One region of the Nonomuraea sp. NPDC051191 genome, then DNA from elsewhere that is predicted to be linked to it. Evidence: riboswitches for the same ligand, from Rfam matches in the RefSeq annotation. Region 1 holds a riboswitch; each other region holds the start of a gene.
What was found. Region 1 has a riboswitch for cyclic di-AMP ahead of ACIA8R_RS15910 (C40 family peptidase). Riboswitches for the same ligand answer to the same signal wherever they lie in the genome.

Region 2: another riboswitch for cyclic di-AMP. It lies ahead of ACIA8R_RS46220 (CHAP domain-containing protein); the one in region 1 lies ahead of ACIA8R_RS15910 (C40 family peptidase).
Region 3: another riboswitch for cyclic di-AMP. It lies ahead of ACIA8R_RS00760 (NlpC/P60 family protein); the one in region 1 lies ahead of ACIA8R_RS15910 (C40 family peptidase).

The regions. Positions count from the first base shown of each region.
Region 1 covers NZ_JBITEZ010000005.1:217,190-227,363, reverse strand. Annotated here, with positions in the region: gene ACIA8R_RS15935 (sugar ABC transporter permease) at 1-15, shown strand, start outside; gene ACIA8R_RS15930 (carbohydrate ABC transporter permease) at 12-929, shown strand; gene ACIA8R_RS15925 (glycosyltransferase family 4 protein) at 950-2,035, opposite strand; gene ACIA8R_RS15920 (M48 family metalloprotease) at 2,032-3,882, opposite strand; gene ACIA8R_RS15915 (hypothetical protein) at 3,894-4,724, opposite strand; gene ACIA8R_RS15910 (C40 family peptidase) at 4,878-5,360, opposite strand; cyclic di-AMP (ydaO/yuaA leader) riboswitch at 5,491-5,653, opposite strand; gene ACIA8R_RS15905 (NlpC/P60 family protein) at 6,049-6,975, opposite strand; gene ACIA8R_RS15900 (NYN domain-containing protein) at 7,108-8,430, opposite strand; gene ACIA8R_RS15895 (phosphotransferase family protein) at 8,575-9,654, shown strand; gene ACIA8R_RS15890 (response regulator transcription factor) at 9,644-10,174, opposite strand, start outside.
Region 2 covers NZ_JBITEZ010000023.1:148,214-158,387, reverse strand. Annotated here, with positions in the region: gene ACIA8R_RS46260 (fatty acid desaturase family protein) at 1-388, opposite strand, end outside; gene ACIA8R_RS46255 (TetR/AcrR family transcriptional regulator) at 465-1,022, shown strand; gene ACIA8R_RS46250 (hypothetical protein) at 1,019-1,321, shown strand; gene ACIA8R_RS46245 (hypothetical protein) at 1,470-1,832, opposite strand; partial or broken gene ACIA8R_RS46240 (IS5 family transposase) at 1,848-2,728, shown strand; gene ACIA8R_RS46235 (hypothetical protein) at 2,671-3,627, opposite strand; gene ACIA8R_RS46230 (multicopper oxidase domain-containing protein) at 4,136-4,684, shown strand; gene ACIA8R_RS46225 (hypothetical protein) at 4,722-4,994, shown strand; gene ACIA8R_RS46220 (CHAP domain-containing protein) at 5,120-5,788, opposite strand; cyclic di-AMP (ydaO/yuaA leader) riboswitch at 5,802-5,955, opposite strand; gene ACIA8R_RS46215 (hypothetical protein) at 6,530-6,715, opposite strand; gene ACIA8R_RS46210 (hypothetical protein) at 7,210-7,647, shown strand; gene ACIA8R_RS46205 (TetR/AcrR family transcriptional regulator) at 7,848-8,426, opposite strand; gene ACIA8R_RS46200 (MFS transporter) at 8,505-9,929, shown strand; gene ACIA8R_RS46195 (GNAT family N-acetyltransferase) at 10,060-10,174, shown strand, end outside.
Region 3 covers NZ_JBITEZ010000001.1:160,663-170,836, forward strand. Annotated here, with positions in the region: partial or broken gene ACIA8R_RS00750 (hypothetical protein) at 1-785, shown strand, start outside; gene ACIA8R_RS00755 (amino-acid N-acetyltransferase) at 796-1,365, opposite strand; cyclic di-AMP (ydaO/yuaA leader) riboswitch at 1,653-1,804, shown strand; gene ACIA8R_RS00760 (NlpC/P60 family protein) at 1,811-2,854, shown strand; gene ACIA8R_RS00765 (LuxR C-terminal-related transcriptional regulator) at 2,884-3,096, opposite strand; gene ACIA8R_RS00770 (cytochrome P450) at 3,374-4,477, shown strand; gene ACIA8R_RS00775 (helix-turn-helix domain-containing protein) at 4,467-4,865, opposite strand; gene ACIA8R_RS00780 (NADP-dependent oxidoreductase) at 4,946-5,875, shown strand; gene lysX (bifunctional lysylphosphatidylglycerol synthetase/lysine--tRNA ligase LysX) at 5,941-7,422, opposite strand; gene ACIA8R_RS00790 (hypothetical protein) at 7,571-8,065, shown strand; gene ACIA8R_RS00795 (type III pantothenate kinase) at 8,131-8,913, opposite strand; gene ACIA8R_RS00800 (L-aspartate oxidase) at 8,917-10,174, opposite strand, start outside.

The DNA.
Region 1 (10,174 bases):
AAGGAGGAGCGATGACGCTCACCGCGCCCGCCCCCGCTCCCCCGGCCCAGGGCCGGCGCGCGCCCGCGCGCCGGCCCGTGCGGCCGCTGCGGATCCTGCTGCACGCCTTCCTGGCGCTGGTGGCGCTGGGCTGGTTCCTGCCGCTGGCCCTGTCGCTCTACGCCTCGCTGCGGCCGTACGAGGAGACGGCCAGGCTGGGCTACTTCTCGCTGCCCGAGCATCTCACGCTGGACTACTACGCCAAGGCGTGGAGCCAGGCCGAGCTGCCCCACTACTACCTGAACACGCTGATCATCGTCGTCCCCGGGCTGCTGGTGACGCTGTTCCTCGCCTCGTTCACGGCGTTCGCCGTCGCGCGGGTGCGCGTCCCCGGGCGCAAGGTGCTGCTGATCGTGTTCACCGCCGGGAACCTGATGCCGCCGCAGGTGCTCATCACCCCGCTCTACACCCTCTACACGCTGGTGCCGCTGCCCGCCTGGCTGTCGGACTCCCAGTCGCTCTACGACTCCTACCTCGGGCTGATCCTCATCCACGTGGCGTTCCAGTTCGGCTTCTGCGTCTTCGTCATCGCCAACTTCATGCGGACGATCCCCGAGGAGATCACCGAGGCGGCCCTCGTGGACGGCGCGAGCGTGTGGAAGCGCTACTGGCGGCTCACGCTGCCGCTGTGCCGGCCGGTGCTGGCGGCGCTGGCCACCCTGGAGTTCACCTGGATGTACAACGACTTCCTGTGGGCGCTGGTGCTGATGTCCTCGGGCGACAAGCTGCCGGTGACCTCGGCGCTGAACAACCTGCGCGGCCAGTTCTTCACCGACTACAACCTGCTGGCGGCCGGGTCCGTGCTGGTGGCGCTGCCCACGCTGATCGTCTTCCAGCTCCTGCACAAGCAGTTCGTCGCCGGGCTCACGCTGGGTTCCACCAAGGGCTAGAGGAGGGCCCAGAGAAGGGCTCAGAGAAGGGCATGGAAGCGGGTGGCGACCTGGTCCCACGTCCACTCGCGGGTGATCCAGTCCCGGCCGCACGCGCCCATCTTGCGCGCCCGCGCCGGGTCGGCGAGCAGGTCGACGACGGCCTGGGCGACGTCCGCGACGTCCTCGCCGTCCACGACCAGGCCGGTCTCCCCCGGGCGTACGGCGTCCGGCGCGCCGCCGGAGTTGCCCGCGACCACCGGCAGGCCGGTCGCCGACGCCTCCAGGAAGACGATCCCGAGGCCCTCGACGTCCACGCCGTTCCAGCGGGTGCGGCAGGGCATGGCGAAGACGTCCGCCGCCGCGTAGTAGCCGGGCAGGCTCGCGGCGGGGACCGTACCGGTGAACCTGATCGACTCGCGGCCGCCCGCCATGCGCTCCAGCCGCGACCGGTACGGGCCGCCGCCCACCAGCAGCAGCACCGCGCCCGGCACCGCGCGCAGCACGCGGGGCCAGGCCCGGATGAGCTGGTCCTGGCCCTTGCGCGGGACCAGCCTGGACACGCAGGCGACCACCGGCCGGCCGTCGAGGCCCAGCGCCGCCTTGGCGGCCCTCGGGTGGAACTGGCCGGCGTCGACGCCGGGCGCCAGGCGTACGAGCTTGTGCGCGGGGATCGCCGCCGCCAGGCGCTCGCGCGTGTAGTCGCCCAGGTAGGTGACCACGTCGGCGTGCGCGCCGATCCTGCGCAGCACCGAACGGAAGCCCGGCGCGCCCGCCCACGACGCCTCGTGGCCGTGGGTGAGCATCACCACCCGCCGCGCGCCCGCCGCGCGCAGGCGCGGCGCGAGCAGGCCGAGCGGCGCGGCCGCGCCGAAGACCACGGTCTCGGCGCGGTGCTCGGCCACCAGCCCGGCCGCCGTGCGCGCGACGGCCGGAGTGGGCAGCATCAGCCGCGTCGGGTGCCGTACGACCCGGTACGGCTGACGCCGGTCGAACTCCTCGCACCCCGGCCAGGTGGGGGCGTAGACCGCCACACCCGGTGTGCGGAGCGCGAGTCCGTGCACGAACGACTGGATGCCGCCCGGTCTGGGCGGGAAGTCGTTCGTCACGAAGACCACGTTGGTCACGGTTCGGGGACGCCGTTCAGCTTCGCCCACGACCGGGCCAGGGCGATGCGCTCGGGGGTGGAGGGATGGGAGGCATAGAGCACATATTCCACCGCATCCGGCGACAAGTCGGAAATGTTGGTTATGGCCAGGCGTTTTTGCATCGCGACGAACGTGGCCGGGTCCCTGGTGAGGTCGAGGGCGTGCACGTCGGCCCGCGCCTCCACGTGCCGCGTGATCAGGTTCTGGGCCGGGTCGGTGACCATCGAGCCCAGGGTCATCAGGCCCATGAGCACGCCGATCGCCCGCGGGTCGGCGACCGAGGCGATCCCCGTACGCCGCCGCAGCGGGCCGACCAGCAGGAACAGGACGATCGTGCCCCACCCGGCCAGCAGGCCGCCGAGCAGGGTGCCGTCGAGCACGTCGGCGTGCTTGGCGTGGCCCAGCTCGTGCGCGACCACCAGCTCGACCTCCGACTCCGGCGCCTTCAGCAGCGTGTCGTAGACGACGATCCGGCGCGTGGCCCCGAAGCCCGACACGTACGCGTTGAGCGCCGTGGTGCGCCGCGAGGCGTCGGCGACCAGCACGTCCTTGACCGGGACGCCGTCCCGCTCGGCCATGGCCAGCAGGTCCGACCGCAGCGAGCCCGGCGGCATGGAGGTGAAGTCGTTGAACAGCGGCTCGAACACCACCGGGTAGACGTACGACACGCCCAGCGTGAGCGCGAACGCGCCCACGGCGGCCGGGATCCACCAGCGGCGCACCTTGCGCGCCAGCGCCACCAGGGCGAGCAGCATGACGGACAGCAGCACCACGCCGACGCCGGTGTTCTTGAGCCGGTCGACGGTCCAGCCCGCCCAGTCCTGGGTGGACAGGCCGTAGTCGCGCAGGATCGTCTCGAACCACATGCCGAGCGGCCACCGCAGCACCTCGGTGATCGCGGTGAGCACCACCACGCCGAGGACCACCCGCACCCACCACGGGCCCCTGAGCACCCCCAGCACCTTCGCCGCGAACGGCGTCAGGACCAGCAGCCCGGCGAACAGGACCGTGATGCCGAGCGAGATGTAGCCGGGCAGGGAGGTGGCGGCGTCGAACGCCTGCGCCCTGGCGATCTGGGCGGCGCTGAAGTCGCGGGCGGGGTCGGGGGTGACGGCGGGCGCGCCGGCGGCCAGGACCCGCCACGGGGTGGTGAACGCGGCCACGGCCAGGATCACGCCGCCGACCAGGGCCAGGGCGATGCCGGCGGCGCGCCTGGAGCGGGATTCGGCGCGTTGCCGTTCTCGGGCGATCAGGTGTTCCGCCGTTCCTACCAGGTCGCCGGGGCCGGGACGGGGGTCGGCGTCGTCGGGGGCGTCCTCGGGGGTGGTGGTGCTGTCCGACGGGTCGCCGGGGCGGCCCGCGCCGTCCTTTCCGCCTTTACCACCCTTGCCACGCTTGCCGCCCTTGCCGCCCTTGCCGTCGCCCCGGCCCTTGCCGGGCTTGCCCGGGGCGTCCGCGCTCTCGGCGGAGTTCTCGGCGGGGTTCTCGGCGTCCTTCGCGTGGGGGCGCTCGTCGGGGGTGGGGGGATGGAGGTGGCGGGGGTCCTCGGTGTCGGGGTCGGCGTCCGCGTCGGGGCGTTCGCCGGGGGTGGGGCCGGAGGTGTCCGGGTCGTCCGGGTCGTCGGGGTGACCTGGGGACTCAGGGGGTTCGGTGGTGCCGGAGGGTTCCGGCGGGCCGCCGTCGCCGGGGCGCCCGTCCTCGTCGTCCCTGATGGCCACACCGCCGCCGTGGCCCGCCGCGACCGCCGTACCGGGCTCGTCGGCCCCTCTGGCGACCGCTCCCGCGGGCTCGTCCCCCTCCCGGGGCGGGTCGTTCCGCTCGCTCATCTGCCTCCCCTTCACGCGAGCTGCTCTCGTACGTACTCGCGCCACCGTGCCGCCAGTGTCTCGGCGGTCAGCCCCACGGAGGCGAGCGCCTGATCGACGCCGGCCACGCGGGCATCACGGTAGAGCCGTACCAGGGTCCCGTCACCGAACCGGTCTGCGAGGAAGCGACACGCCATCCAGGCCTCCTGGTACGCCCGCGCGAGCCGTCCGGGGTCGGCTGCCGTGGGGGCGAAAGCCGCGGCTCCGGGCAACTCGCTCGGCAGCCGGCCGGCCCGTACTTCGGCGGCGAGTTCGGCGGCGGCCGTCCTGACGGGGAGTCCGGCGTCGCGGTAGGCCACGTAGTCGGCGAACCCCTCGTAGAGCCAGACGGGCAGCCGGTCGGTGCCCGCGGCGACGTGCGTGAGCTCGTGGGTGAGGACGACGTCGCGTCCGGTGGGGGTGAGCCGCGCGAAGGAGCCGGGGACGATGATCACCCTCGGGCCGTCGGCCACCGCGGCCAGCCCGTCCAGCGGGCCCGTGCCCGCCAGCCCCGCCGCCTCGGCGTCGGAGTCCGGTACGACGACCAGCGCGCGTACCGGCCGGCCGAGCAGCGCGGACACCCGCCGACCGGCGAGGTCGGCGCGCCGGGCGAGATCGGCGAGCACGCCGGGCTCGGCGCGATGCCCCACGACCACGGACCGTCCGCCGCGGACCACCTGACCGCCGCCGGCCCACAGATCGCGCGCCCCGGCGGGCAGGACGGCGCCGGGCGGCGCGTCGGCGACCACGAGAACCGCCGCCAGCAGCAGGACGGGCAGGAGCAGACGCGGACCGCGGAGGGACGGACGCACCTGCGAGGACACGGCCCGATGCTAGTCGGCCCGCGGCCCTCACGCCCCCTTCACGAGACCGGGCCCACGCCCTCTCCGCAAGGCGGGACCTGCGGTTCGCAACAGGAAGCCGGACATGCGACAGGCCCCGGCCCGGACCGGGGAGGGTCCGGGCGGGGCCTGTTGTCACGCGCCGGGACGCACCGCGCCGACGAACGACGACTTCCGCCATCCGCCCAGTTTGTCGATGCGCACCCGTTCGCCGGTCCTCGGCGAATGGATCATCTTGCCGTGGCCGACGTACATGCCGACGTGGCCCAGCCCGTTGAAGAACATCAGGTCGCCCGGCTTGAGCTTCCGCCAGGAGACCTTGTGCCGAATGCGGGCGAACTGGCTGCTCGTCACGCGCGGGAGTCGCACCCCGGCCTTCTTCCAGGCGTACTGGACGAGTCCGGAGCAGTCGAACGCACCAGGACCCGTGGCCCCGTACCGGTACGGGTCGCCGATCTGGTGCTTGGCGACGGCGACGGCCTTGTGGGCCCTCACCTTCTGCCTGGCGGCCTTCGCCGCCTTGGCCGACCTGGCGCTCTTCGCCGCCTTGGCCGACCTGGTGGTGGCCGTCTCGGCGGTGCTGGACACCGCGGTGAGCCTGACGGCCGATTCGCTCACCGTCTGCGCCCCGGCCGGCACGGCATGGAGAACCGCACCTCCGGCCGTCACGGTCATCGTGAGTGCGGCGCCCTTCAGGGCGAGACGGGACAGACGGGGGTTATGCAGGGAGGTAGACAGGATTTCTCCTTGTGTCTTCCACGAACGCCTACCGGGTTAGCTGACGGATTCGGGCCTGGAAGTCGCCCTACGGCGCTGAACGCGCCGATTCACCCCTGATCCCGGGGGATGACGGGATCTTTGGGTCCCCGGCTCCGTGCCTCCTGGCTGCACGGACTCGGCAGGTCGCCACTCGATTGATATGCCTGAATGGGGATATCGATGGCGACCGACGGATTTTTATGTGGTCCGCATCGGGGGTTCCGATGTCGATTCGCGGCTCGCATGGCTTGCCGACCGCGACGCCAGAAACTACGCCGAGGGGTCAAGAAAGTGCAAAGGGGGAGTCAGGTTGTAAAGATCAAATAAAGGCACGAGTAAGGGACGAAACCCCTGCTGGAGCCACAGGCTCCGTTACCTAAATGTGACCCTTCTCACACTTCCTGACGCAGGCGCTTGTCAGGGCCCTTTGACACCTTTTGTCCCCTTCGTCCCACCGGCGGGCCGAGCGGGCACGCCGGTGGTCCCTGCGGCCTGCGAGACGGGCGGCCGAGGGCGAGTGTCGGGAGGAGTTCCGGTGGACCGGAGGTCAGGGGCGGATGGCTCCGACCAGCGGGCGGCGGTAGTCCGAGAGCCGGACGACCTTCACGACGTCACCCGTCTGCGGCGCGTGGACGATCTTGCCCCCGCCCGCGTAGATGCTGACGTGCCCCAGCCCCTCGCTGAAGATGAGGTCCCCGGGCTGGAGGTCCTTGATGTCCACCTTGCGTCCGGAGCCCCAGGCCCACTGCTGCCACGTCGTACGCGGCAACGAGACGCCGGCCGCGCGCCACGCGGCCTGGGTCAGCCCTGAGCAGTCGTAGCCGCGCGGGCCCGTGCCCCCGAAGATGTACGGCTTGCCGACCTGGGCGAAGGCGAAGCGCAGAACGGCGGCCGCGTTGCCCGAGGCGGGACCGGTGTACTTGATGCCGGTGCTGTTGGGGTTGCCCGGGTTGTAGGCCCCCAGCTTGTCCAGGAGCTTCTTCTGCTCGCCGACCAGCTTCAGGACCTCGGCGCGCTCCTTCTGGACCGCGTCCCGCTCCTTGTCGGCGTCCGCCAGGGCGGTCTCGGCGTTGTCGCGCTCGACCTTGAGCCCCTTGTTCTCGCGGTCGAAGGCGGCCAGCTTCTCCAGCCGCTCGCGCGAGAGCTGCCCGGCCATGGCCATCCCGGCCAGCAGGTTCTCGGGGTCGTCCGCGCCCATCAAGCCCGGCAGGGACGCGACGTCCCCGCCCAGCTTGTACGAGTCCACCGCCGCCCTGATGATGTCGGCCCGCAGGTCGGCGACCGTCTGCAGCTTCTGCTTGTAGCGGTCGTTCAGCTTGGTGTAGGCGTTCTTGGCCTTCTTGTACTCCTCGGTCGCCGTGTTGTACCGGTCGACGACCTTGTCGGCCTTGTCGTTCAGCTTCTCCAGCTTGGCCTTGGCCTGCTTGAGAGTGGGCTTGGGATCAGCGAGCGCCGCACCCATCGGGACCGTCATCAGCCCGATCGCGAGACCCGCCGCCAACGTGACCCGGCCAAACCTCACAGCGTCGCCTCCCAGGGATTACACCTGGGGCGAAATAGTACAGAAGTGGCGAGTGGGGTCTCGCCAATAGTGCTAATTCGTAACTTATGCGCGGCCCAACCGGCGCAGCAGCAGACCCGACGGAACGGGTCTGGCGCCCATCCGGCGGACGGACTCGGCCACCTCCCGGTCGGAGGAGACGACGGCGATGGCCCGGCCGGGCGGCTCGGCGCGGACGAGCCGGCGGATGAGGTCGTCGGCGATCTCCCCCGGCGCGCTGAACAGCACCCGCACCCCGCGCGGCGCCACCACCTGCACGGGCGCGTTGAGCTCTGCACCGTCGAAGACCACCGTCACCTCGACGCGGGTCTGCGCGACCAGGCCGCCGAGGCCGGTCATCAGCCGGTTGCGCTGGTCGGCGAGGGTGAACGTGCCGTAGCCGGTCTTGGTGACGTTGTAGCCGTCGATGATCAGATGGACCTGCGGCAGCGCCAGGAGCTGGTCGAGGAGCTGCGGGTCGTCGTCGGCCAGAGCCCGCGCCGGCACGCCGCGCACCCCGGGACGCTCGCCGGTGCTGGCCGCGACCGAGTCGGCGGGCTTGCTGATCGTGGTGGGCAGCGCCAGCTCCCTGCGCAGCCCGGCCGAGGCGTCCTGGAGCGCGTCGAGCAGCACCCTGATGCGGGCGTCCTCGATGCTGCGGCCCTCGCGGGCGGCCCGGCGGGAGGCTTCGAGCTGCCTCTCCACGTCGGCCAGCCGCTCGCGCAGGCGGCGCAGCTCGGCCTCGCCCGCGTTGCCGGCGGTGGAGGCGGCGTGCCGGGCGTCGTCGGCGGCCTGCTCCATCTCCTCGGCCCTGCGGCCGGCGGCCTTGGCCCGCTCGCGGGCGTCGTGGAGCTTGCGCCGCAGGTCGGAGTTCTCGGCGCGGGCCGCCTTGATCTGCTCACGCAGCCGGTCGGCCTCCTCCTTGGCGGCGGTCTTCTGCGCGGCGAGCTGCTCGCGCAGCCGGGTCACCGCCTCCTCGCGCTCGGAGCCCTCGGCCGCCACGGCGGACTGCTCCAGGTCGGCGCGGGCGGTTTCGATCATCTCCGCCCAGCCGGGCGGCCTGGTGAGATAGGCTGCGGCCGCCACCAGCACGGGGTCGGCGGCGGGCGGCACGCTCCCCTCGGCCAGGGCGGCGACCAGCTCGGGCCATCCGGCGGCGACGGACTCGGCGACCAGTTCGCGGAACTTCTTGTCGTTCTCCAGTTGCGCGGCGATCGGCGCGCTGCCCAGCTTGGCGCGTTTGCGCGGGTCGAACTTGGCGATGCCGCGCAGCGGCGGCGGCACGGAGACCGCGGGCATGGTGCCGAGAACCTGCGCCGCCAGGTCGACGACGTTGAGGCGCACCTGCTCGGGAAGCGGGCGAGACAGGCCTTCACCCGCTGAACTCATCCCACTTGTCCCTTCGTGACATGCCCTTTCAGACAAGGGTACGGCTCTTGCGTACCTGACCGTAACGGTCCCTTGAACCTAGACAAGCGCTTGGTAGGGGGTATACGACTGAGCCGGGGCAGCCGTGCGGCGTGGAGGTGAGCGGTGACGGAACAGATGCGCACGTCCACGCGTGACCTGGAGGAACTGCGCGAGCGCGCGTCCGGCTGGCTGCGCGGCCGGGTCGGCGGGGACGCCGCGGTCTCGGAGCTCTCGCGCCCTTCCGGCAACGGCATGTCGAGCGAGACGCTGTTCTTCACCGCCACGTGGGGCGAGGAGACCCGGCGGTGCGTGGCCAGGCTCGCACCTGCGAAGGAAGCCGTTCCGGTGTTCCCCTCCTACGATCTGCGCGCCCAGTTCGAGATCATGCGACTGGCCAGGGAGAAAGCTGGAATCCCAGCGCCCAGGCCGCTCTGGTTCGAGCCCGACCCGGCGCCGCTCGGGACGCCGTTCTTCGTCATGGAGCAGGCCGAGGGGGACGTGCCGCCCGATGTCATGCCGTACACGTTCGGGGGCTGGCTGCACGACGCCTCCCCCGGCGACCGGCGCCGGTTGCAGGACGCGAGCGTCGGGCTCATGGCCGCGCTGCACGAGACGCCGTGCACGGGCGAGGACGTCGCGGTGCTCGGCCCGCTCGCCCCCGGCGGCAGGGACGGCCTGCGCGCCCACGTCGAGGCCCAACGTGCCTACTACCGGTGGGCGCACGGCGAGCGGCCGATCCCCGTGCTGGAGCGGGCCTTCGACTGGCTGGCCTCACACTGGCCGGACGACCCCGGCCCCGACGTCCTGACCTGGGGAGACGCCAGGATCGGCAACATCATGTACCGGGACTTCACGCCGGTGGCGGTGCTCGACTGGGAGATGGCCGCCGTGGGCCCGCGCGAGCTGGACGTCTCCTGGATGATCTTCCTGCACCGCTTCTTCCAGGACCTGTCGGTCACGATGGGCCTGCCCGGCATGCCGGACTTCATGCACCGCGCCGACGTATGCCAGAAATATTGCGAAATAACTGGCTACGAGCCCCGAGACCTCGACTTCTACGAAATGTACGCCGCCCTCCGCCACGGCATCATCATGGCCAGGGTGTGGCAGCGCCGGATCCACTTCGGCGAGCAGCCCATGCCGGACGACCCCGACGACCTGGTGCTCCACCGGGCCGCCATCGAGGAGCTGCTCACCCGCTAGCGTCGTAGACCAGCAGCGCGACCTGCACCCGGTTGTTCAGGTCGAGCTTGGTCAGGATGCGCGAGACGTGCGCCTTGACCGTGGGCACGCTCATGAACAGCTCGCGCCCGATCTCGGCGTTCGACCTGCCCTGCCCCACCGCCAGCGCCACCTCGCGCTCCCGCTCGCTCAGCCGCCCGAGCAGCCCCCGCGCCCGCTCGGTACGGTCGCGCCCGCCCCCGTCGGACACGTGCGCGATGAGCTGCCGCGTCACCGCCGGCGACAGGATCGGCTCGCCCGCGGCCACCCTCCTGATGGCGTCGACCAGATCGCCGGGCGGGATGTCCTTCAGCAGGAACCCGGCCGCCCCCGCGCGCAGCGCCCGCACGACCTGGGCGTCGGCGTGGAACGTGGTCAGCACCACGACCTCGGGCGGCGAGGCGGTGCGGCGCAGCGCCTCGGTCGCGGTGAGCCCGTCGACGCCCGGCATGCGGATGTCCATCAGGACGACGTGCGGCCGGTGCTCGGCCACCCGCGGTGG
Region 2 (10,174 bases), on a different contig from region 1:
CGAGTTGCTCGTGGTTGGGATTGGCGTGGTGGCGGGTGTGCTTGTTCATCCACCAGCCGTAGCCGAGGCCGATGGCGAGGTTGCCGCCGAGCCGCCCGAGGATCTCGCTCGGGCGGCGATTGGTGAAGACCTGCCGGTGAGCCAGATCGTGCAGAACCAGGGCGACCTGCGCGAAGACGATCGCGAAGTAGACGGCCAGCAGGAGCTGGAGCCAGGAGTCGCCCAGCCAGTGGAACGCTGCCGCTCCTGCAAGGTAGGCCGCTGCGACGGCGATGATCCGGATCAGGTAGTAGCGGGGGCGCCGGTCGAGGAGCCCGGCCTGCCGGATGAGTCTGGACAGGCGGCTGAAGTCGCTCGCGGCCGTAGCCGCTGCGGTTGCTTGTGCCATGCCGACGACCATACACACGTTTGAAACGCTCGTGCAAAACAGATGTTTGTGACGTTTGTTTGGATAGGGTGGCAGAATGAAAGAGCGAGACAAGCTGATCGAGGGCGCCAAGCGCTGCCTGCAGGAACGCGGCTACGCGCACACCACGGCACGCGACATCGCCAGGACTTCCGGCGCCAACCTGGCCTCCATCGGCTACCACTTCGGATCGAAGGACGCGCTGCTGGCCAACGCCATGATCGAGGCGACCGCCGAGTGGGCCGACAAGCTGCGCCAGGCCATGGCGGGCGAAGTGCCAGGCGAGGGGGATGGGAAGTTGTGGCAGCAGGCGATCGAGCTGCTCGACCTCCACCGCCCAGTCTTCGTGGCCAGCATCGAAGTCTTCGCTCAGGCCGAGCGCAGACCACAGCTGCGCCAAGCATTGGCCGACGCTCAGGAGGCCGCACGCCTGGAATTGACCTACTGGCTCGCTGAAGGGACGTCGCCTCCAGCGACGCAGCGGGCGGTCGGCGCCTTCTACCTGACCTTGCTGACGGGGCTGATCCTGCAACGTCTCATCGACCCGGAACGCGCCCCCACCGCCGAATCACTGACGGAGGCGCTGCGTGCCGTGCGTGCACGTGCCGGCGCATGACGGCGATACCTTCTATCACCCTGCGTCAAGCTCTGCTGGTCGTGGACGCGGTGAACGGTATGTGCTCCACCGACCGCCTGGCCAACACGCGCCTGCTGGCACAGGAAGTGGAGGCAGTGATCGCGTTGGGCGCGGCAGCGGTATGGGCGGAGGAAGGGTACGCTCTGTTGGACATGATCAAAGCATGGACGACATGCGAGCGCCTGGCGGTCATCGCCGCCGCCGAGCGATTCTGGGCATGTTCCGAGGGTGGCTATGAAGAGGGGCTGCGAGCAGTAGGACTGCTGCCCGAATCATGAGTCCGGCTTGAACCTGCGGACAGCCGCTGGCGGTACCCGCGAGTAACTTAGCCGGACGCTTCGGCAGGGCACTGGGTCGGGATAGGCGCGGGCGGACCCGGCTGGCCGGGCAGTAGCCCGGTCAGCGCAGTTCGGATGGCGGCCCGGCTCACTCGATGCGCACGGGCGAGAGCCGCGATCGAAGTGCCATGGTCAGTGAACGGCGAACGCACCTCTGCAAGCTGGGCGCCAGCGCGGGCGGGCGGCCACGGTAGCGGCCTTCGGCTTCGGCTTCGGCGGCGATCCCTTCGACGGTCAGCTCGTTCTGTATGTCGTGCTGGAACTGCCCGACCGAGGTGACGTTGATGAGCGGCGCGGTCGTGGCGTCGTTGGCCGCGAGGTCATGGAAGTTGGACAGGGGTCCCGACAGGACGCGCAGGGCGACGCCGCGGGCCGGGCACCAGTCGCGTACGGCGTGGATGTCGACCGCTAGGAGCTGTTTCTTAGATCTGCTGACTGATCGTGCCTGCATCGTCACGATTGGCCTATGGGTCGAGGTGACTTAACCAACGCGGAGTGGGAGCGGCTTGAGCCGCTGCTGCCCGAAGGTGGCCAGCAGGGCGGCCAGTGGAACGACCACCGAAGAACGATCAACGGCGTGTTGTACCGGGCTCGCACCGGCCTGCCCTGGCGGGACCTGCCCGAACGATTCGGCCCCTGGATCACGGTCTACAAGCGGCACCGCCGCTGGTCAGCCGATGGCACCTAGCAGCGATTGCTGACCGCGATCCAGGCCGAGCAGGACGCCCAGGGCCAGGTGGACTGGGACATCTCCGTGGACTCCACCACCGTCCGGGCGCATCAGCACGCCGCCGGGACAAACCGGGGCGATCAGGTGCTGGAGGTACTGGCCGCCCGGCTGGCGGAGGTGGTCAGACTGGGGAATGTCTAGGCCGTTCCCGTGGCGGGTTCACCACCAAGATCCACCTGTCGGCGGACGGCCGATGCCGGGCACTGTCGCTGGTCCTGACACCGGGCCAGTACGGCGACAGCCCGCAGCTGGAGCGGGTGCTGCGGGCGGTGCGGGTCCCTCGCCTGGGGCTGGGACGCCCGCGTACCCGACCCGACAGCGTGGCCGCGGACAAGGCGTACCCCTCGCGCGCCAATCGCGTCTATCTGCGACGCCGTAAGATCCGCCACACCATCCCCGAACCACGTGACCAGCGCGCCAACCGCATCGGGCGCGGCTCTGCCGGGGGACGGCCCACCGGCTTCGATGCCGAGCGCTACAAGGCACGCAACATCGTCGAACGGGCTATCAACCGGCTGAAGAACTTCCGGGCCGTGGCCACGCGCTACGACAAGCGCGCCTACATCTTCCTCGGCACTGTCACCCTGGCCGCCCTGATCATCTGGCTCCGAACCTGATCTAAGAAACAGCTCCTAAGCCGGGCGCCGCGCCGCCGCTGCTCGACATCGAGCCGCGCCTGCAGGTCGCGATTCCAGGCGGCGACCCGCTCGTCGGTCCACACCAGCGCCTTGGGCCGTTCGGCGTCAGGGAGTTCGACGACCGCGGCCGGGTTGAAGTCGATGAGCCGGTCCTGCTTGATCGCGATGTTCAGCGCGTGCCGGAGAGTGGCGCGGATGCGGTGCATCATGGCCGGACCGACCGGCCGCCGATACCGCACCTTCGCCCGCTCCTCGAGATCGCCACTGACGCGGGCGGTGGTGATGACGTCATTGAACTCCTCGATCGCATCGAACATCCCCGCCACATCCGACACCCGCAGCCGATCCAGCCGGATATCACCCAGGTAAGGGGTGAAGTACAGACGGATGTGCGCCTCGTACGAACGGCGCGTAGTCACGTCGATCTTCCGCTTGCGGCGCAAGAACTCCTGCATCCATTCGGCGACCGTGACGGTGGGGTTGAGGTCCTGACGGGTGCGGACCTTGCGCCGTACCTCCTCCACCGGCGGCAACGCCTTGTTGTCCTTGAGCGTGGCCAGCATCAGCTCGGCGATCTTCCGTTGCACGTGCGGGTCCTCATCCAGCGCCAGCAGCGCCCGGGCCTGCTCCAACTCCGCCTCGACCTCCTCCAGCGTGGCAAAGCCCCGACGCCGCAGCGGATTACGCCGCCGACCGTCCGCGTGCGCCGGCAGCTCCAGCTGGTAGGCCCACCGGCCATGGGTGCTGCTCCACCGCTCCCCTCCTCCGGGACGACGCAGCTTCGGACATGCCTTACCCAGCCTCTTGCCCGTAGCCTCGTCGCGGCAGGAACACGTCTTGAAGGTGGTTCCGTTCATCTGTGTCGTCTTGCCCTTCATCTCCTGATCGGCTGCTGACCGCGTCGTCACACCTCGACAACGCGTTCCTTCACACCCCACGACCGGCTGGACACGCCATCGCCCCTGCGATGCGCCCATGCGCGACCCGACCGGCGGGTTTTCTGACACACCGCACAGGGCACGATCACGCCCGTCCGGCGGCCCACGGATTGACAGCGGTACCCAGGGCCCGGTTCCAGCCACCCCGGGGCACGCACACGCCCGGGAACAGCCGTCGCGGAACACCCATGGGGCCGTTAGTCGGGGGCGCTGGTATCGACGCCCACCTTCACCGCCCGCGTCAAGCGATATCCGCTGGTCATGATCCCTGGCCACTCGCATGCTCCGTCCACGGTGGATATGGCGTGCCCGAGGGGAGGCCGGCCGCAAGTGGCCTCCGATTGCATACATGACGGCCTCCCGGCCGCCGCGGCGGGAACTGTACGGTCAGCATCCTCATCCCGATCCGGCGTGCAAGCCTGCCCCGGTCACTTACCTAAATACCGACGTGCTGGTCACCCTCAAGGACGGCGTCTTCCCGCTGGTCGCCCTGGCCGAGGGCAAGAACGCCGTGGCCCGCGGCCTGATCCGGACCGGCGACGGCGCTTCCGCTCCCAAGGCCGACGTACGCCCCCGCGAACTGGACGGCGACGTCGTCCGCTATGCCGAGCTCCGGCCGGCCGAAGGCGTGCGCCTGGCGGCCAAGGAGCCCGACCGCGTCGTCAGGCTGGAGCTGACCGGCAGCATGATGGCCTACGACTGGGCGATCAACGGCAAGAAGTACGACCCGAAGATCATCTCCCCGGTACGGCCGGGCGAACGCGTGCGGCTGTCGTTCGTGAACCGGACCACCATGTGGCACCCCATGCACCTGCACGGCCACACCTTCGCCCTGGCGGACGGCGGCGTCCGGAAGGACACCGCCATCGTCCTGCCCGGCAGCACGCTGAACGTCGACTTCGACGCCGACAACCCAGGGCTCTGGATGATCCACTGCCACAACATCTACCACGCCGAATCCGGCATGATGACCCTCCTCGGCTACCAGCAGACCTGATCCGGGTACACGGCCGCCACCATCACTGGCGGCGGCCGTGGCCGCGGTGGGCCGCATTCACCAGGCGCCGAATGGTTCGATCCGAGGCTGCCTCCTTCCTGGTGAAGTTGGCGCCCTCGCCTTCGTGCTGCTTCTCAGCCGCAGCTTCGCGCCGGCCCTTGCCGTCGCGCAAACGGGACATGGGGTCATCGCCCCCGCCCGGCGGCCAGGCATCCTGCAGTTCGGCTCCACCCCCTCGTACGCGACGTTCGTGGACGTGTGGCGAGCAGCCGAAGCGCTCTCCGCCGTGATGCGCCACATTGGAGCATGAGCCGGGCCGACACAAGGCGCCGGCCTCACGGCTTCGCTCCTGACACACGAAAGTGGCGCAGGGCCACGCCCTGCGCCACTTTGCTGCCCTCACCATCGCACTGGAGAGGAATCCTCGGTCGACTGTCAGGCCTTGTACTGCGGGTAGCCGTACCCGACCACCTGGGACTTGGGCCGGACGCGCTCCTCGACCTTGCCGTTGCCGGTGTTGCCCTCGATAGCCGTGATCGTGCCGTCGCCGTTGTCCTGCTTGACCAGCCCCACGTGGTCGATGCTCTCGACGGACTTGTCGTCCCAGGAGTAGAAGACCACTGCGCCGGGCTTGGCCTGGCTCCCCCAGTGCTTGTTGGCCTCGAACCACTTGGCGTAGGTGACGGTGTAGGCGTCCCAGCCGACGGTGGACCGGGCGCCGGCCTTCTCCCCCACCCAGGAGACGAACATCGCGCACCAGGGGGCGTTGGCGTAGGACTGCAGACTGCCGCCGTCGCGGGCCACGGTCTCCTTCGCGCGGGGCGAGGACATGTACCAGCTGTGGAACGGGGTGCCGCCGCCCGCGGCGTTCTCGGTCACACCGACCTGCGACTCGGCGATCTTCAGGACGGACTGCGCGCTCACCTGCCCGGCGCTCTTCTCCTCGGCGCTGTGCGAGGCGACGGTGTCGGAACGTGCGCCGGACGCCTGGTCGGCGAAGACCGGGGCTGCGGTGAGAACCGCGCCGGCGGCGACGCTCACGCCGAGGGCGAGGCGAGTGAGGGTGGCGGGCGTCAGGGCACGGGTGAAGGCGTTGATGGTCATGAAGAGGTATTGCTCCTTGCTTCCATTCCGCCTACCGGGTTAGCTGACGGGTTCGGGCGTGGAAGTGCCCTACGGATGCCCTCGCGGGAGGGTGTTCCGATTCACCCCACAGAATGTGGGTCCCCGGTTCCGCGTGTTTGTCCGTGCGGATTCGGCGGCCGCGTCGTTCTCCGTGTTCACACAGATCAGAGGCGGTCTCGGCAATGGTCGGGACGTACTGTGGCGCGGATGTTCACCCGGCCTACGTCGTAACTGACATTGAAGGTATGCGAATGGCATAGAGCGGTACAAGCCAGCTACGGAGAAACGCTTCAAAAAGGCCTACCAGGCAGGCATTTAACCGACCAATTCTTTACCTTGGCACGCCGCCTGACCGTTGTCCCCGGCCGGGGATCAAGAAGGACAACGGCCGGAACCTCGCCACCACCCAAGCCGGGGAGGAGTGAGACGGCGGCGGCCACAAAGGCGACCACGGTCGCGATGCAGGTGCAGCGACCACCTCTCCAGGCTGCAGAGACCGGCCGGGTTAGCGGCGGTAATCGACCACGCACGCCACGGTGTTGAATCGCCGTCAACACCACGGACCATGCGCCCCCGTCCCACGCGAAGCCAGCGTCACGGCATACCACCACACCTGGCATCTCGACAGCGCATGCTCTTGAAGTCAGGCGCCAGACAGGCACGGACGAGCGACGAGCGCCCAGGGGTCCCGACAGCCTTCGAGACGGGATGGTCTGTCCTCTATCGGCTCTCCTCTGGCTCGAAACCGATGAGGAGGTTGAAGGCGCCGGTCAAATGGTCGGCCGAGACCAGGCCGACCGTCTCGGCCATCACTCTGTCACCCCAGCCGGGTGTACGCAGCTCAGCCACGCCCCCATCGGTGATGAAGGACGGCTTGACGAGTATGTCGACTGCCACCGTGATCAAGTCAGCCCCGCGGGCGTCGGTCGTCTCATGGTCCGGCCGGTCACCGTACACCCCGGCTCTCGGATGCCGGGGAAAGTGGCTCCATGGCGGAGACTCGGATACGCTCCCATAACTCGAACATCGATGTTTGAGTTACGGGAAGGGCAGTAGCACGTGGTACCGCGAGAAGCATCGAAAGAGGTACGAGCGCCGGCAGCGGCCGGCGCGCCCGGATACCCCCAGAAAGTGCGTCGGCGCCGCAGCGAACAAGCCCGCCCCAAGGGCATGCCCGGCGTGGCACGTGCGGCGCAGCGGTCGGCCGCCGACCAGGACGGGCAGCGCTTCACCGACACAGCGTTCCCTCTCCTGGCAGAGAACCGGGGTCGCTACCTGCCGGTCCGCCTCATCGGGCGTTTCAGGGCACGGTCGGCCAGAGCGGAAAGCACCGATCACCCCATGCGACGGACTCTACGTTCGTCACGACCTCGTTACCGACCCGCTTCACGGAGACCCACATGCGTAGCGACGCCCCCCTTGGGGATGACACCATCGTCGCGCTGCTGTTGGCAGGACTGATCTTTCTGGCGGCCCTGACGCTGGGCGTATGGAAATACCTGCAGATGATCCACCCGGAGCGGCACAGGGCTCACCCCTATGTGGACATCGCGCATCGTGCCGCACTGCTGTATTCCTTCGCGACCTTACTGATCGCGGTCTTCGTCGAACTGAGCGGCTGGCCGGCGGCAGTCGATCTCGCCGCGGCGGGAGTCGTCGTGGCGTTCTTCATGGCGGCGATCGTGAGCTATGTCCTTCACGGTTGGCGCCGGGACACCAACAACCAGTTCCACCATCCAGTCCGCGGCACAACGGCGTTCATGACGGCGCTCATCGTGGGCGAGATTGGCGGCTTCGCCGTTCTTCTCGCCGGATTCTTGCAAGCACAACTGCTCTGAACCTTGCTCGCGAGGAACGAGGCGATCGATTGCCACAGGCGCGAGCAAGCAGCAGGCCGAGCAATAGCTACAGGAAGTCCGCCACCTCACTCCGGACCGGCTGCGGTGACGACGCCGCCCCCCGGACAGCACCAGGAATGGACCCAACGCCATCGAGGGATTCTGAGCTTGACGCCCCCGCCTGGTAGGCGAGCTCCGCCTCAGGCGGCCAGTGCCGATTGGATGGACTTGGTGACCACGTCGGCCGCGTCGGTCCGGGCCAGGCGTCCTTGGCGTACCTCGTTCGCCGCGCCGTGCATGATGTAGTGGGTAAGGCTGACCAGCCAGGCGGTAGGCAGGTCGGTACGGAAGACGCCCTGATCCTGGCCACGGTGGACGAGTTCGGCCATGCGCTGGACGGGTTCGGCGTGCAGGTCCTGGATCCGTCCAGCGGGTAGGACTTCCTCGGCGGCAGCCAGCAGGGCCGCCGACTCGGCCACCAGCTCCCAACTGGACGCCAACAGACGGCCCATGGCTTCGCGTGCGTCCCCGGTCAGGTCGACGGAGGCCAGCAGCTTGTCGCCCTCTCGCAGCGCGTCGACAAGTGCCGCCTCGATGAGGTCGGCCCGAGTCCGGAAGTGTCCGTACAGAGTCATCCGCCCGACGCCGGCAGCCAGCGCGATGTCATCGGTGGTCGCATGCGGGTTCGAACGCATCAACTCGCGAGCGGCCGACACGATGCGGGCGATACTGCGCTCGGCGTCGGCACGGCGCCTGGAGCGCGCAGAAGGTGCAGCCATGCCAGCACCCTATCTCGTATACGCATATACGGCTTATAGTGTGCAGCAGAACTCGTATATGGACATACGAGATAGCGCTTGGAGGATTCGATGACTCAACCCGCAGCGCAACAGGCAGAGCTCCACGAGCCGCTCCCGGGCCGGTGGCGCATCCTCGGCTTCCTCGGCGTGGCCCAGCTCATGCTGATCCTCGACGTCACCGTCGTCGCCATCGCGCTGCCCCACATGGAGACGGACCTCGCACTCAGCCGCGAGGCCCTGACCTGGACGGTCAGCGCGTACACGCTCACCTTCGGCGGCCTCATGCTGCTCGGCGGCCGCATCACAGACCTGCTGGGCGCCAAACGGATCGTGATCGCCGGGCTGTTGCTGTTCACCGTGGCATCGCTGGTCACAGGGTTGGCGGGGACGGCGGCCATGCTGCTGGCCGGTCGGGTGGCCCAGGGCGTCGGGGCCGCGTTGCTGTCGCCCGCGGCGCTGTCGCTGGTGGTCGCCCTGTTCGACGGAGAGGAGCGGAACAAGGCCCTGGGGGTCTGGTCCGCGCTCGGCGGCGGCGGCGCCGCGCTCGGCGTTCTCCTCGGCGGCCTGCTCACCGCCGGTCCGGGATGGTCGTGGGTGTTCCACATCAATGTGCCCATCGGCCTGGTGATCGCTGTGGTCCTCGCCGTACTGCTTCCGGCGCGTACGCCTTCGGCCGCCTCCCGGCCCCGGCTCGACGTACTCGGTGCGATCTTGGTGACGTCCGCCAGCGCGTCGTTGATCTACGCCCTCATCGCCGCCGGTGAGAAGGGGTGGCTCAGTGCTCTCACCGGGTGGCTCGTGCTCGCGGCTGCCGTGGGTTACGTGCTGTTCGTGCTGTGGCAGAGGTGGGCACGTTCGCCCCTGATGGACGTGCGACTGCTTGCCCGGCGCCCTGTGGCGGTCGGGGCCTTCCTGATCCTGATGGCCACGGCACTGATGATCGCTGTGTTCTTCCTGGGAACCTTCTACTTCCAACACGCTTTGGGCTATGGCGCGCTGCAGGCGGGGCTGCTGTTCCTGCCGGTCGCGCTGGCGACCATGCTCGGCGCCAACCTGACCGGACGCCTGCTCGGCCGCTGGGGCGGGCGCGCCCTGGCCGTCGCGGGTCTGACGGTCGCGGCGATCGGCATGGCCGTACCGGCCTTCTCGACGAACGTCGTCAGCGTCGTGGCCGGCGTGGCCGTCGCGGCGGCAGGCACCGGCGCGATGTTCGTCATCGCCTCGGCGACCGCACTCGGTCAAGTGGCGCCCCACGAGGCCGGGATCGCCTCCGGCATCGTGAGCACCTTCCACGAGTTCGGCGCATCCATCGGAGCCGCCGTCATCTCAAGCGTCGCAGCCGCGAGCCTGGCCGGGACCACGTTGCACGGCTTCACCAGCGGATTCACCGTGGCCGCGATCGCATCGGCGGTCGGCGCAGTCATCGCAGCGCTGGTGACGCCCGGCCGCCCGTCACCCACGGGGCAAGCCGGCTCTCAGTGAGCGGGGATCGCCTGATCGCCGGCGCTACAGCGGCTCAGCAACACCGCTGCGACGCCGGCCACTCCCGCGACCACGACCAGAGCCGCCCTGTAAGCGGCGACCGACTTGAAGCACACCTGAAAGGATCATCATGACATCGATCCGCCGCGCCACACCCGATGACGCCACCACCGTGCACGACCTCATACGAGGTCTGGCCGAACACCAAGGCCAGACCTCGGCCATCACCGCAAGCGTCGAGGAGC
Region 3 (10,174 bases), on a different contig from region 1:
TGGGCCTCCTGGCCATAGCCCTGCTGCTGCTGACCGTAGTCGGGCAGCGACTGGGGCTGCTGGCCGTACTGCGGCTGCTGGCCATAACCCTGCTGACCCGAGGCGGCCTGCTGGCCGTACTGGGCCTCCTGGCCATAGCCGGGCTGGGTGTACTGCTGGCCCGAGGACTGCGGCTGCTGGCCGTAACCCTGCTGCTGGCCGGAGGCGGGCTGCTGGCCGTAGCCCTGCTGGCCCTGCTGCCCGTACTGGGCCTCCTGGCCATAGCCCTGCTGCTGCTGACCGTAGTCGGGCAGCGACTGGGGCTGCTGGCCGTACTGCGGCTGCTGGCCATAACCCTGCTGGCCCGAGGCGGCCTGCTGGCCGTACTGGGCCTCCTGGCCATAGCCGGGCTGGGTGTACTGCTGGCCCGAGGACTGCGGCTGCTGGCCGTAGCCCTGCTGCTGGCCATATCCCTGCTGCTGGCCGTACTGGGGCTGCTGGCCGTAGCCCTGCTGCTGGCCGTGCTGCTGTTGCTGACCGTATTGGGGTTGCTGGCCGTAGCCCTGTTGCTGCTGCTGGCCATATGGGGGCTGGCCATAGGCGTCGTCCGCCCGGTAGCCGACCACAGTCACGTCCGGGTCGGGCTCACCGGGGCGACGGCCCTGGTGCTGCCCGTACTCGGGGTTCTCGCCGGATTCGTCCTGTGGATACGGCGGCTGTCCGGTGCTCACCGTGTCACCTCGCTTCGAGTGCGCATGTGGCACGTGTCAGGACACATGCCTGTGCTGCCCAACGTATCGACATAGGTATCAACAATCACCTTTCCAAGTGGTCAAGGTCCGCGTCACCCGATGTCAGATGCAGCAGCATGCGGGTGTTGCCAAGGGTGTTCGGTTTGACGTGTTCCAGATCAAGGAACTCCGCCACACCCTCGTCGTACGAGGCCAGCAACTCGGCGTAGACCTCGGGTGAGACCGGCGTGCCCTGGATGGGCCGGAAACCGTGCCTCGCGAAGAAGTCGACCTCAAAAGTCAGACAGAATACACGTCGCAGCCCCAGATCCTTCGCCTGCCGGACGAGCGCCGAGACGATCCGATGCCCGGCCCCCAGTCCCCGGCACGCCGGATCGACCGCCACCGTACGGACCTCGGCGAGATCCTCCCAGAGCACGTGAAGCGCGCCGCAGCCGACGACCTCCCCGCTCAGCTCGGCCACCCAGAACTCCTGGACGTCCTCGTACAGCGTGACCGTGGCCTTCTCCAGGAGCCGCGGACCCGCGCCCGCGTAGGTGTCCACGAGACGCCTGATCGCGCGCACGTCGGGCGTGCGGGCACGCCTGACCACGACCGCGGTCTCGGGGACTGCCACTTCGGCCACCTGCTCCATGGCTCTCCAGGGTACAGATCTCATTACGGCTCAGCCCTAAATCCCACGTCTCGGGCATCTCATCACATGCTGTGTCCAGATGAACACGCCCCGACCTGGAGCTTTCCTCCAGTCGTCACCCCCCAGAATGCTGGACAAAAGGTGCAGAAGCCCGCTTCCGTACGGCTACCCACGAGATCACCTTGTGACCCTTCAGTTGTGAAACCTCTACAGACTCGGTAGTTCCGGTTGAGCGCGAACCCGGAGTGCATTAGTGTCCAGCGACGATGTTCTCCGCGTAATGCGCGCGGAAAGACACGCCCAATTCCCGCAAGGGAAGCCGGGGAACCACCGGTGGCGAGCACCTCGCGCCACCACTCGGGGTGAATCCGATCATCTCGGTAGGGCTGCTCCGGCCCGAACCCGTCAGCTAACCCGGCCGGCGTCGATGAGAGGAGCTTGGTTGGTGAAGCGGACGCTCGATCGCGAGGGGAAGCCGGGGGGCAGGCACGCCCGTCCCCGGGAGCAGGCCAGGCGCTCACGTCGCCTCGGCGTCATCGGCGCCGCCGTCGCCGCGATGCTGTTCGCCGTACCCGTCGGTTCCGCCGCCGCCGACCCGAAGCCGTCGCTCTCCGAGCTGGCCGACCAGGTCGAGAAGATGCACGAAGAGATCGAGACGCTGACCGAGGAGTACAACGGGCAGCGCGAACGGCTGAAGTCCGCACAGAAGGCCAACGACGCCGCCCAGAAGACCCTGGCCACCAGCGAGTCCGACCTGGCCGCCAAGCGCGCCAGGGCCACGCTGCTCGCCCAGAACGCCTACATCACCGGCGGCCTGGACAAGGCCCTGGTCTTCGCCCAGTCCGACGACCCCGAGACCTTCCTCGACCGGGCCGCGACCACGTACGCGCTCGAACAGCAGCAGGGCGAGGAGGTCAACCAGCTCGCCAAGGCCATGGAGGCCGCCGAGCGCGCCAGGTCGGGCGCCAAGACCCGCATCGCCGAGGTCCAGAAGATCGTCAGTGATCTTGAGGGCAAGCGCTCGAAGATCACCAAGCTGGTCGCCAAGGTCGAGAGCAACCTCTACCGGCGGGCCGTCGGCGAGGCCGGCCGCCCCGGCACCCGCGCCGTACGCGTCAACCTGCCGGTCATCGGCAACGGCAAGGCCGCCCAGGCCGCCAAGTGGGCCCTCACCCAGCAGCTCAAGCCGTACGTGTGGGGCGCCGAAGGGCCGCGCTCCTACGACTGCTCCGGCCTGGTGATGGCCGCCTACCAGCGCGTGGGCATCTCGCTCCCCCACTACACCGGCGACCAGTGGACGGCCGGCACGCACATCAGCCGCGACCAGCTCCGCGCCGGCGACCTGGTCTTCTTCTACAGCGACCTGCACCACGTCGGCATCTACATCGGCGGCGGCATGATGGTCCACGCACCGCAGACCGGCGACGTCGTCCGGATCTCCGCGCTCGGCAATCGGCCGTTCGCCGGCGCCGTGCGCATCGCGGACTGACCGGCGATTCACTTCGGAGTTCCGCGCCGTCAGATGAGCTGGCGGCGCGCCGCCCACGCCACGGCCTCGATCGCCGTGGCCACGCCGATGCGGTCGCAGATGCCTCTGAGCCGCCGGCGTACGGTCCGTCCGCTGATATCCAGCCGTCTCCCGACCCGGTCGACGGTCACCCCTCTGGCCAGTTCAGCCAGTAACGCCAAATCCGCGTGGCTCAGCTCAACGCCTTCAGTGAGCACATCCACCGGGAGCCCTCCCCCCAACAGCAGAACTCGGACCTTTCAGTGGAGCAAAGCCGCTCGTCTCGGTGAAGGTAAACGCATCGCGGAAAGGTCGTCAAGCACGACAATCGCCGCCCTTGACCAGTGCTATTGACATGATCACTTATATGTGACGTACTCCGCATATGTCGGCACGCCACGGTCCGCTATGAACGGTCCAAACGATCAATTCGGCGGCCCGGTCCAGCCACCGATGAGCGCCACCGACCTCCTGGGTTTTGATCCCTCGGATCCGCAATTTGTGCGCGATCCGTACGTCCGATATCGAGAGCTCCGCGCGGCCGGGGCGATCTTCAGAACGCGCGGCGGGCTGCTCGTCACGACCACGTACGAGCTGTGCGCGGCCGTCCTGCGTGACCCGATGTTCGGTCACGGAACGTCCGCCCCCGTGGCGGAAGAGGCAGGTCAGCCCGGCAGGTCGTTCCTGCTCATGGACCCGCCCGATCACACCCGGTTGCGGAACCTTGTCAGCCGCGCGTTCACCCCGCGCATGGTCGAACGGCTCAGGCCGCGGGTCGAGGCGATCACCGCCGACCTGATCGGGCGGTTGCCGGAGGAGACGGAGCTGATTTCCGGCTTCGCCCACCCGCTGCCGGTGATGGTGATCAGCGAGATGCTCGGGGTGCCGCCGGAGGACCACGAGCGCTTCCGCGGATGGAGCGAGGCTCTTGCCCGCGGACTTGACCCGATGCTGACAGACGCTCTCATGTCGGAAACGGAGCGTTCCAGGAACGAGTTCCGCGACTACTTCCGCCGCCTGATCGCCCTGCGCCGCGAGCGTCCCGGTGAGGACCTCCTGAGCGCCCTCGCGCGCGTCGAGGAGTTGACCGAGGCCGAGTTGCTGTCGACCTGCGTGCTGCTGCTCGTGGCCGGCCACGAGACCACCGTCAACCTCATCGCGAACGGCGTGCTGAACCTGCTGCGGCACGGCCTGCTGCACCGCGCCGCCGAGCGGCCGAGGGAGGTGGTCGAGGAGGTGCTGCGCTTCGATCCGCCGGTCCAGCTCACCTCCAGGATCGCGCTGGAGGACAGGGAACTGGGCGGCACGCCGGTGCCCGCCGGCTCGGCCGTGCTCGTGCCGATCGGCGCGGCCAATCGCGATCCGGCCGCGTTCGCCGATCCCGACCGGTTCGACCCGGGCCGCGAGCCCGGCCGGCATCTCGCCTTCGGGCTCGGCCTGCACTTCTGCCTGGGGGCGACGCTGGCCAGGATGGAGGGCGAGATCGCGCTGTCCGCGCTGGCCGTGGCCGCGCCGAAGATGGAGGCCGCCGATCCGGAGCCCCCGTACAAGGAGAACGTGGTGCTGCGCGGGCTGGCCCGGCTGCCGGTGCGGCTCAGGCGGTAGCGTCGTAGCGTTCCCTGGCGGCCTCGACGTCCTCGATGTGCTCCTCGGCCCAGGTCTTGATGGCGATCACCAGCGGCATCAGGCTCTCGCCGAGCGGGGTGAGCGCGTAGTCGACCCGTACCGGCACCTGCGGCGTCACCCGGCGCGCCACCAGGCCGTCGCGCTCCAGGCCGCGCAGGGTCTGGGTGAGCATCTTCTGGCTGACCCCCGCGATGTGCCGGGACAGGTCGCTGTAGCGGCGCTCGCCGCGGGCCAGCGCGCTGAGCACCAGCGTGACCCATTTGTCGCTGAGCCGGTCGAGCAGCTTGCGGGAAGGGCATTCGGCGAAGTAGGCGTCGAAGGCCAGCCTGGCCTGGTCACGCCGCTGCGCCGCCGTCGTGGTCGCCACCGTCTCACTCCTTGCCGTATGTTACGCACTTCCAGGTGCCTACTTACTGAAAGAGAGTAGCTCTTCCTAGGGTCATGGGCATGACGAACATGCGTGCACTCATCGGCGGCTCCGGCGCTCCCCTGCTGGTGTCCGCGCCGCTGCCGGAGGCGGGGCCCGGCCAGGTACGGGTCAAGGTGGCGGCGGCCGGGGTCAACCCCTTCGACCTGGCCGTGGCGGCCGGGGCGCTGGCCTCGTACGGGCTGGCCAGGAAGCTGGACTCGTACGGGATCGGCTTCGACGCGGCGGGGACCGTGGACCAGGTGGGCCCGGGCACCTCCTTCACCGTGGGCGAGGACGTCGTGGGGCTCTCCGCGCGGCTGGAGCTGCCGTACAAGGCGCAGGCCGAGTACGTCGTGCTGGACGCCCCGGCCGTGGCCCGCGCCCCGCGGAACGTGAGCCCTGCACACGCCTCCACGCTGCCGCTCAACGGCCTCACCGCCTGGCAGGCACTCGACCGGACCGGCGTCGGCCCAGGGGGCACCCTGCTGGTCACGGGGGCGGCGGGGGCCGTCGGCGGCTACCTGGTCGAGCTGGCCGCCGTCCGCGGCGTCAAGGTGGTGGCCGCCGCCGGCGCCGCGGACGAGGAACTGGTACGCGGCTTCGGGGCGGAATGGTTCGTCCCCCGCGAGGAGGACCTGGCCGAGGGCGTACGGGCGCGGGTCCCCGGCGGGGTGGACGCCGTCGTGGACGCCGCCGTGCTGGGCCTGCCCGCACTCGACGCCGTACGGGACGGCGGGACCTTCGTGGGGCTCACGTCGGGGGCCGCGCCGGTGCCGCTGCGCGGGACGGACGTGGCCACCGTGCTCTTCCGCTCGGACGCCGGGCAGCTCGCGGAGCTGGTGCGCCTGGTCGAGGCCGGGCGGCTGACGTTGCGGGTGGCCGACACGTACCCGCTGGAGAAGGCCGCCGACGCCCATGCCCGCCTGGCCGAGGGCGGGCTGCGCGGACGCCTCGTGCTGGTGCCCTGACCGCCCTGACCGCCCTGACCGCCCGATCCGGCGCCCCGCGCATCGGCGGGGCGCCGGACGACGGCTCAGTGAGTGGGCTTGACCAGCGGGAACAGGATGGTCTCGCGGATGTTCTTGCCGGTGAAGGCCATGATCATCCGGTCGATGCCGGCGCCCATGCCACCCGTGGGCGGCATCGCGTACTCAAGGGCCTGGAGGAAGTCCTCGTCGAGCTGCATGGCCTCCAGGTCGCCGCCCGCGGCCAGCAGCGACTGCTCCACCAGGCGGTGGCGCTGGTCGATCGGGTCGTTGAGCTCGGAGTAGCCGGTGCCGAGCTCGGTGCCGAACCCGATCAGGTCCCACTTCTCGGTCAGCAGCGGGTTGTCGCGGTGGAGGCGGGCCAGCGGCGAGGTCTCCAGCGGATAGTCCATGACGAACGTCGGCTGCACGAGCGTGTGCTCGACCAGCGCCTCGAAGAGCTCCTGGACGAGCTTGCCCGAGCCCCACTTCGCGTCCCAGTGGACCTCGCGACGGTCGGCGATCTTCCGCAGCTCGTCGAGGGTGGTCTCGGTGGTGATCTCCTCGCCCACGGCGTCGGACACCAGGTCGTAGAGCCTGACCCGGGGCCACTTCTCCGCACCGAGGTCGATCTCGACGCCGTCGTGCACGACCACGGTGGTGTCCAGGGCGGCCACGACGGCCTTCTGGTACATGCGCTGCGTCAGGTCGGCGATGTCGTTGTAGTCGAGGTAGGTGCCGTAGGCCTCGAGCATGGTGAACTCGGGGTTGTGCGTGGAGTCGGCGCCCTCGTTGCGGAAGTTGCGGTTGATCTCGAAGACCTTCTCGACGCCGCCGACCACCAGCCGCTTGAGGTAGAGCTCGATCGCGATGCGAAGGTAGAGCTCCATGTCGTAGGCGTTGATGTGGGTCTTGAACGGCCGGGCCGTCGCGCCGCCGTGGATGGGCTGCAACATCGGGGTCTCGACCTCGAGGTAGCCCTCCTCGTGCCAGAAGTCGCGCACCGCGCGCACGGTCGCGCTGCGCACCCGGGCCATCTTCCTGGCCTCGTCGTTGACGATGAGGTCGACGTAGCGCTGGCGCACCCGCGCCTCGGGGTCGGTGAGGCCGACGTGCTTCTCCGGCAGCGGGCGCAGGCACTTGGCGGTGATCTGCCAGCTGTCGGCGAGGATCGACAGCTCGCCGCGGCGCGAGGTGATGACCTCGCCGATCACGCCGACGTGGTCGCCCAGGTCGACGTCGCGCTTCCAGGCCGCCAGGGACTCCTCGCCCACCTTGTCGAGCGAGATCATGACCTGTAGGTCGTCGCCGCCGTCGCGGAGCGTGGCGAAGCAGAGCTTGCCGCCCACGCGGTTGAGCATGACGCGGCCCGCGACCGCGACCGTCTCGCCGGTGGCGGTGTCGGGCTCCAGGCCCTGGTGTTTCTCCCTGACCTCGGCGTTGGTCGCCGTGCGTGGGAAGTTCACCGGGTAAGGGTCGACGCCCTCGCTGCGGAGGCGGTCGAGCTTTTCCCTCCGGATGCGCATCTGCTCTGGAAGTTCCTCGCTCACAACAACAAAGCGTAGGGGATACGGCGAACTGCAAGCGCTCGTGACGGTTCTCTGCAGGGGCTCTGCAAGGCCCCTTTTGTACCAATGAGTCACGAGCTCCGGGGGGAGCCGGCAAGGAGCCGGCCCGAGAGGAGCTCCGGGAGAGATCATGATGAAGAAGATCGCGACGGGCATCCTCGCCATCGCCGCCACCAGCGCCGTGGCCCTGTCGCTTCCTTCGGCCGCCAGCGCCACCACCGCCACCGCCACCGCCACCGCCGACTTCGACGACTACTCCGACTACTGGGGCCCGGTGTACGCCAAGCAGCACCTGGCCAAGGCCCAGGGTCACGTCGACGTCGCGTGGGACGAGGAGGACTCCAACGAGGTCCAGGTCACCGGCCGGCTCTACGACCTGGACGACCGCGACTACGACGAGGGCGGCAAGTGCGCCTACGTGAAGTTCCAGGCCGAGGACTCCGACGGCGACTGGTCCACGGTCTACACCAGGAAGTACTGCGGCTCCCCGGGCTACAAGAAGTTCCACTTCGAGGAGAACGACGTCTTCACCCTGCGGGTCAAGGTCTGCCAGGTTCCCGAGCAGGGCACCTTCGCCACCAAGTGCGGCTCCTGGCGCGAGCTCTACAGCGCCGAGGACGCGTGACGCTCATAGGTGACACCACGACCGACAGGCGGCCCCCTTCCCAAGCGGGGGCCGCTTGTCACGTTCTAAGCGGTGTTCCGGTGATATATCAGGCGCAGGCCGATGAGGGTCAGCCAGGGCTCGTGCACGTCGATCGAGCGCGACTCGCCGACCACCAGCGCCGCATGGCCGCCGGTCGCCACGACGGTCACCTCGTCGGGGTCGTCGGCCAGCTCGGCGGCCATCCGCTCGACGATGCCGTCGACCTGGCCGGCGAAGCCGTAGATGATGCCCGCCTGCAACGCCTCGACCGTGTTCTTGGCGATCACCGAACGCGGCCTGACCAGCTCGACCTTGTGCAGCTGGGCGCCGGCGGCGGCCAGGGCGTCGACCGAGATCTCGATGCCGGGGGCGGTGACCGCCCCGACGTACTCGCCCTTGGCCGACACCGCGTCGAAGGAGGTGGCGGTGCCGAAGTCGACGATGATGCACGGGCCGCCGTACTGGTCGATGGCGGCCAGGGCGTTCACGATGCGGTCGCTGCCGACCTCTTTGGGGTTGTCCATGCGGACCGGCACGCCCGTGCGCACACCGGGCTCCACGATCACGGCGGTGACGTCGCCGTAGTAGCGGCGGCACATCTCCCGCATCTCGTTGAGCACGCTCGGCACGGTCGAGCAAATGGCGATGCCGCTGATGTCGGCGCCCTTGAGCAGTGGTGACTGGGCCAGCAGCCCCTGGAGCACGACGGCGATCTCGTCGGCGGTGCGGCGGGCGTCGGTGGCCAGCCTCCAGTGCTCGATGACGTCCTCGCCCTCGAACAGCCCCAGCACCGTGTGCGTGTTGCCGACGTCGATCGTGAGCAGCATCAATTACCCCCGCAAATCCAGTGCGATGTCCAGGGCCGGCGCCGAGTGGGTGAGCGCTCCCACCGCAAGGTAGTCAACGCCAGTTTCAGCCACATCACGAGCCGATTCCAAGGTCAATCCCCCACTCGCTTCAAGCGCAACCCTGTTTTTCGCCCGACTTTTCACGATTTGTACGGCATGTACGGTGTCCTCGACCGTGAAGTTGTCCAGCAGGATCTCCTCGGCGCCCTCGTCCAGCAGGGGCTCCAGCTGGTCGAGCCGGTCGATCTCGACCTCGATCGGCAGCTCGGGATAGCGCTCCCGCACCGCCCGGTACGCCTCGGCCACTCCGCCGGCCGCCACGACGTGGTTGTCCTTGATCAGGGCCGCGTCCGACAGCGACCTGCGGTGGTTGACGCCGCCGCCGCAGCGCACGGCGTACTTCTCCAGGGACCGCAGACCCGGCAGGGTCTTGCGGCTGTCGCGGACCCGCGCCCGCGTGCCCTCGATCGCGGCGACCCACCGGGCGGTCATCGTGGCCACCCCGGACAGGTGTGTGAGCAGGTTGAGCGCGGTGCGCTCGGCGGTCAGCACCGCCCGCGTCGGGCCCTCGACCGTCATCAGCACGTCGCCGGCCGCGACCCGCTCGCCGTCCTTGGCCCGCCGCTCGACCCGGCCCGCGCCCAGCCGGAGGAACACCGCCTCGGCCACGCCCAGCCCGGCCACCACGCCGTCCTTGCGGGCCACCACGTCGCCGGTCGAACGCTGCCCGGCCGGGATCGTGGCCAGGCTGGTCACGTCGCCGGCCTCCTGCAGGTCCTCTTCGAGCGCACGGTCGATCAGCGCGTCGACCTCGGCCGGGTCGAGCCCGGCGGCGGTCAGCTCCTGTGCCAGGCGCGGCGGCATCGTCTCACCGTGCGGGGTGTACGTCATGCGAAGGCCCTCCTCGGTCAGGGTCACGTCCAGGTGGCCCAGCCACTCATTGTCGTCCCGGCTCTCGTGGTCCTCGCGCCAGTGGGAGCCGCGCGTCTCCAGCCGCGCCGCCGCCACGCCGGTCAGGACGGCGGCGACGGTGAGCAGGTTGGTCGCCTCCCACGACTCGGTGCAGGCGGGCACCTCGACGGGCGTCCAGAGCGCGTCGCGCAGCGCCTTCGACGTGGCCTGCAGCGACGCGCGGCTGCGCAGCACCCCGGCGCCGGCGCTCATGTGCGCCTGGAGCCTGGTCCTGACCCTGGGGTCCACCAGGCCCGTCGCGGCCCGCGCCGGAACCGGCTCGCCCGGC